DNA from 2 places in the Colwellia meonggei genome. Region 1 is predicted to be linked to the other one. Evidence: predicted binding sites of a transcription regulator. Region 1 holds the regulator's gene; the other holds the start of a gene.

Region 1 (3,218 bases):
ATATTCAATTTACCAGTAATAGCCAGGTATATGTTTCAGCTGAAAGTTCGCAAAGTTTAGAAGTGTCGCTACCGAGTAACATTGAAATAACCGAAGATAGCACTACATCGATTACTCCTACGATTGAAAGTTCACATAGTATCGATTCATATCAGTGGCAATGGACGTCTGACCAAGAGTTAGAATTACTTACACCAAAAAATGAAATATTAAGTGTCTCCGCTCCTAGAGTTGATACTGATGTGAGTGGGCAACTTTCACTAACGGTCACTATGGGGCAGCTAAGTAAAACTGTCAGCACTGAATTAACAATTAAAAATGATATAACATTGAGTGAAATGAATTATACCATTTCTCGTCTTGTCGCTGTGAAAGGACAAGCCATTACTTTTAATGTGATAACAGAAGATTATGAGCAGATTAAAGAGTGGTCTTGGGATACCTCAGGTGTTCAAGGCGCTAAAGTTAGTGATTCAAAGCAACACTTTGAAGTTATCGCTCCAGGAGTTAGTGGCCAGCAAACTTTGAGCATTATTTACCGTGCTAAATTAGTCGATAATTCTGAAGTGCTTAAAACAGCCAATGTAACAATACTTTCAGAAGCTATTGCCAGAACATCTTTATCTTTAGATACCTCAACAGAGATTGTTGTGCGTGAAGGAATTGAGACCCAGGTAAACTTAATCTTCTCTGATCGTCATGGTCTGGTAGATGCAATGTCTCTTGATACCACTAACACCAGCAATACTTTCGATGTAGCTGAGGTTATACGAACTGATGATGGTATCCAACTGAGACTACAAGTTGATAATTTTATCTTTGACTTTGAACATACTGATTACTTGTTCTTGAACGTTAACTACGGGGATTACCAACTACCATTTTTTATAAAAGTGAAAATGAAAGTTGATTAAAGGCAACTACGCTAAGGTAAATCATAACTTGCGTTTATTTACAGCCTGTATACAATGACAGTGATACTGTTTAAAAACACAGGCTGCCTAATAGTTGCTTAAGGAAAAAATATGCGCCCTTTAACACCCAGACAACAACAGATATTTGATCTGATCCGAGAAAAAATTTCTGATACCGGCATGCCACCTACACGAGCGGAAATCGCAGATTTTTTTGGTTTTAAATCGGCTAATGCGGCAGAAGAACACTTAAAAGCTCTTGCTAAGAAGGGTTATATCGAAATGTTGCCAGGTACCTCCCGTGGCATTCGTTTAGCGGAAGAATTTGCTGAAGAAGATGGCTTGCCATTGATTGGTCGAGTTGCTGCAGGTGAGCCAATATTAGCTCAGGAGCACGTCGAAGAGCATTATAAAATCGACGGCAGTTTATTTCATCCAGCCGCCGATTACTTACTACGTGTAAATGGCGAAAGTATGAAAGATATTGGTATTTTGGATGGTGATTTACTCGCGGTGCATCAAACAACTGATGTAAAAAATGGTCAAGTTATCGTTGCTCGCGTTGAAGAAGACGTAACAGTTAAACGTTTTAAACGTGAAGGAAATGTTGTTTATTTGCATGCCGAAAACGAAGATTTCTCACCAATAGAAGTTGACCTAACTTCACAGCATTTTAATGTTGAAGGTATTGCAGTTGGCGTTATTCGTTCAGCTGATTGGATGTAAATCTATTTACTTTAAATCGAATAAATGAAATTAAAAATTGATTAGTTATTGTGCAGGTTTTAAAGGCTTTTGTTATTTGAAACCTGCACTTTCCTTTCGTTAAGTTTATTTCTCTTCTCTAAGCTTTGTTTTTTAAGAATAATTATCATTCATGTTACTCAACGCGTATAATAGATTATTTTTTGTACTGTTTTTGAGTTGTGATTTTGTTAAATTTTCTGCATCATGATCACATAATGAACAAAAAACGAACATTCACTACACCCCTTTAAAAATAAGCTTTAAGCCATGTTTAGTGTTTTTACACTATTGTATTTATTAGCTTTTATTTTTTCCTTCGTTGAAATTTTAAATTGACCCAGATCAAGTTTTAAGTAATTCTAGTCTAGAAAACGTACAAATATAACAATAGGGCGCATTTGACGATTGTTCAAAATTGCACCACTTAAATAATAATAAATGTATGAGCAAAATCACTGGTTTATCAAGGTAAATTAAAGATTAGCTGCTGTTTTTGCCTTAAAGGGTGAAGGAGATGTCGAGTGAAAAGACGTAACCTAGGTTTGCTGTTGCTAGGGGGCTTGTTGTCTAGTTCAGTTTGGGCAGATATGCCGCTGAACTTGACCAAAGGTGTTACGGACGTTAGTAGAGACGTATATGATTTACATATGTTGGTGCTCTACATCTGTACGGCTATTGGTGTTGTGGTATTTGGAGCCATGTTTTGGTCTATGGTGTTTCACCGTAAATCAAAGGGCGTTAAACCAGCAACCTTCCATGAAAGCACAAAAATTGAAATTCTATGGACGGCGATTCCTGTCGTTATTCTTATCGCCATGGCAGTACCTGCGACATATACGCTTATCGAAATGGAGAATAATGATGATGCCGATTTAACCGTGCAAATTACCGGTTCGCAATGGAAGTGGCATTATAAATATTTTGATCAAGATATTGAGTTTTATTCAGTACTTTCTACTCCTAGAGAGCAATACGAAAACCTTGACGGCAGCTCTGCTGAAAAAGGTGAAAATTACTTACTTGAAGTTGACCGACCTTTAGTTATCCCAACCAATAAAAAAGTACGCTTTGTTATAACTTCAGATGATGTTATTCATGCTTGGTGGGTACCTGCATTTGCTGTTAAACAAGATGCAAACCCGGGCTTTATTAACGAAGCATGGACTAAAGTTGAGAACCCCGGCACTTATCGTGGCCAATGTGCTGAACTTTGTGGTAAAGACCACGGCTTTATGCCAATTGTAGTGGAAGTTAAATCGGAAGCTGATTATGCGCTTTGGGTTGATGAGCAGAAACAATTGAAAGCTAATGCAGCAGCTGCAGAAGCGGCATCGTTAAATGCATCTGTTTCTATGGATGAATTAATGCAGCTTGGTGAAACAACATACACCGCATATTGTGCAGCATGTCACCAAGTCAGTGGTCAAGGTTTACCACCAGCATTTCCAGCACTTAAAGGTAGTGCGATTGCAACAACAGGACCTGCAAATGAGCATATTAACATTGTTTACAATGGTATAGCTGGCACAGGTATGCAAGGTTATGGCAAGCAATTAA
Region 2 (3,218 bases), on a different contig from region 1:
TCTTCTATGACAGCAGACGGCTTATCTACGGCAATGATGGTGATGGGAGAGGAGCGAGCGTTAGCGTTTGCAGAAGAAAACGACCTTGCTGTTTACATTATTGCGAAAACAGATCATGGCTTTGTTGAGCAAAGCACGGTAAAATTCATGCAATACCTTAAGTAGGTTTGCACTTTTTAGATAATTTATGAAAACGTGATTTTAATAGCACGTTTTGAAAAGTAATAAATAGGTTTGTATACATTATGGCTATGTTTTTAATTACCTTAGGTTTTTTTCTCGTTATTGTAATAGCAATGGCGGTAGGGTACATTTTTCAAAAGAAAACTCTTGCTGGTAGTTGTGGTGGTTTAGCAAGTGTTGGTATTGATAAGGCTTGTGATTGCGATAATCCGTGTGAGAAACGTCAAGAGCGCGAACGAAAAGCCGCTTTAGAAGTTGGCGATATTAGCGTAAAAAATATTTAGATATTGTAATTATTTTTAATGTTATAAATATAGAAAAAGGTGAGCTTAGCTCATCTTTTTTAGCTTTAAAGTATTATGCGAGTTTCACAAGCACAATTACTACTCATAGCTTTTAGCACTTCCTATATTAGCCTTTCAAATAGCCAATATATTGCCATTACAGCAATCGCTACATTCAATGTCTTAACAAGTTTGCTTTGATACCAAGCTTTTTTCATAAATGGCAAAAGGGCAAGAAATGCCAAAGCTATAACAGACAGTTGACCTAGTTCGACGCCAATGTTGAATGAAATTAAGCTTAAGGCATATTGATACTCAGGTAGTCCAACATCACGTAATACTGAGGCGAAGCCTAAGCCGTGCAGTAGTCCAAATACGAATATTATTGGCAACCTAGTTTGGCTTTGAGTAGGGCTATTAGCTCGCACAATATTTTCAATTGCTACATAAGCGATTGAAAGCGCAATGAGTGGCTCAACTATGGCTCCTGAAAGTGTAATTACACCATAAATACCCAATGCAAGAGTAATGGTATGGGCAAGAGTAAATACGGATACTTGCCATAATAATGTAGATGCTCGCTTAGCAAATAATAAAAGTGCTAATACAAATAATATATGATCTAATCCGCGCGGTACGATATGAATAAAACCTTGGACGATGTAATCAGTAGCAACGGCTATTGCCGATGAAGAAGCACTATTCACCTCTGAGCTATTATTTAACTGGAAGTTTTTACTATAGCTATTATTTGTGACTAAGCTGCGGCGCGGTTTAGCAAAGGTCAGTTGCACATCTGAAAATAGCGGTGAAAAACGAATAGCGACCGCTGAACTGCTATTTGGTATTTTACCACTGCTCTTTAATGAGGCTGACGAGTTAGTCGTATTGGGTTGAGCTAGTAGCTCTTTAAAGTGGCTCAATGATAAGCCAATCAGTGGCTCGATTGATTGTTCATTTACGAAGCTATCAAATTCTTGTGCTAACGTTTCATTGTTTTCTTGCACTGCTTGATGAAATTGAATTTTAGTTTGCTGTGCTAAATCATTGTGAAGGTCATCAAGTAATTTTTTTTGTTCACTAAATGACAATTGCTTTAAGGCTGCAATGGCCTCATCGTCATCCCCCGTGATCTGTTGATATCTTTTTATGACATGCAAAATGTCAACAGTAATGGTGAGCTGGTATTGCTCGTTACTTTCAATGGCCAAATAGGCCGTGCTGATGTCGTTACTGTGCGCAACTGCATTTTTACCCGCAAGTGCAGTAATAAATAACGAAAATAAAAATATCCATTTAATGATGACAGACTTCAACGCTTTGTTCCTGAATTTATACGTACTAAAGGCGGGCTAAATTAGCGTATTCTTAAAGTAAAAGAAAGCTTTGCTCTGTATAGCAGGTAAATATCTGCTTAACTTTTGGAGTAACTGCTTGCCACAATAAAAGCCGTTAACTTGTTCTTAATAACAATATCGGTATACTGTTTTTATATACAGTTTATTTGTTGTTGGAAATGCTAGTGGAGCTGAGCAGTGAGCAGATTCGAAAAATAATTCATGTTGATATGGATTGTTTTTATGCTGCGGTTGAGATGCGTGATAACCCTCATCTACGTGATGTACCAATTGCTGTTGGTGGTAATGGACCTCGCAGTGTGCTCTGCACTTGTAATTATAAAGCGAGGGCATTTGGGGTTCGATCTGCGATGCCAAATTCAAAAGCGAAAGTTCTCTGTCCAGAGCTCATTATTGTTAATGGCCGTATGGCTGTTTATCAGCAAGTTTCTGCACAAATTAGAGCAATATTCCTGCGTTATACCGACCTAATTGAGCCGTTATCATTAGATGAAGCGTTTCTTGATGTTACAAATGCTACCGCGTGTCACGGTAGTGCTACCTTAATTGCTAAACAAATTCGTGCTGATATTTACAACGAACTTCAGTTAACGGCTTCCGCTGGTATTGCGCCTAATAAGTTTTTGGCAAAAATAGCGAGTGATGAAAATAAGCCTAATGGCCAGTGTGTGGTATCACCTCAAGATGTTAGTGAATTTGTTACAGATTTACCGTTGAAAAAAATTCCCGGTATAGGGCCAAAAACCAGCGAAAAATTAAAACGGTTTGGCTTTGAAAGCTGTGCAGATGTTAGGGCAAGCTCGGTGGCAAAGTTACACTCTATTGTTGGCAAGTTCGCTAACTCATTATATCAGCGAAGTTTTGGTATTGATCATCGAGCATTGGAAACTCAGCGTGTCAGAAAGTCATTGGCAATAGAAACAACTATGGCTGAAGATATTGACTCGGTCGAAGAGTGTTTAACGGTGTTGAAAGAACTGTTTGGTAAGCTTGAGTTAAGGCTAGAAAAACACAAAAATCGCGCTATTAACAAACAAACGGTTAAAATTAAGTTTGCGGATTTTCAGCAAACTACCGTGGATATACAATCAAGTGTCTGTCATTACGATACTTTTATTGAGCTTTTTCAAAAAGCAATGACGAGATCTAATGATAGGAAAGTACGCTTAATTGGATTATCTTTAGGTTTTAATGTGAAGGAGTCTATTGAGCAACAAAACCAATTAGCGTTGTTTTAATGTACTTTGGGTTGGTTAACAACGAGCATTTATTTGACATGAATTTAGCATTAAATTAGAAACTCAATACTGGAGAGGCTATATCAACTTAAGCAATTATTAGTGCCTTTGCTATGAAAATATTCTGCTAAGCTACCATCGTTTCGTTTTCGTTC

What was found. The regulator LexA, encoded in region 1, represses DNA repair genes until DNA is damaged. The targets are predictions, from matches to a motif close to TACTGTATNNNNATACAGTA.
Region 2: dinB (DNA polymerase IV) is a predicted target of LexA. The motif match lies at 1,949-1,968, and genes of this name have one in related genera.

What each region holds. Positions count from the first base shown of each region.
Region 1 is NZ_BAAJLZ010000010.1:1,211-4,428, forward strand. Features, by position in the region: gene AC27E9_RS17385 (Ig-like domain-containing protein) at 1-914, shown strand, start outside; gene lexA (transcriptional repressor LexA) at 1,026-1,640, shown strand; gene coxB (cytochrome c oxidase subunit II) at 2,183-3,218, shown strand, end outside.
Region 2 is NZ_BAAJLZ010000001.1:1,193,837-1,197,054, forward strand. Features, by position in the region: gene AC27E9_RS05380 (FAD:protein FMN transferase) at 1-165, shown strand, start outside; gene nqrM ((Na+)-NQR maturation NqrM) at 246-467, shown strand; gene AC27E9_RS05390 (HupE/UreJ family protein) at 590-1,783, opposite strand; gene dinB (DNA polymerase IV) at 2,011-3,063, shown strand; gene AC27E9_RS05400 (substrate-binding periplasmic protein) at 3,147-3,218, opposite strand, start outside.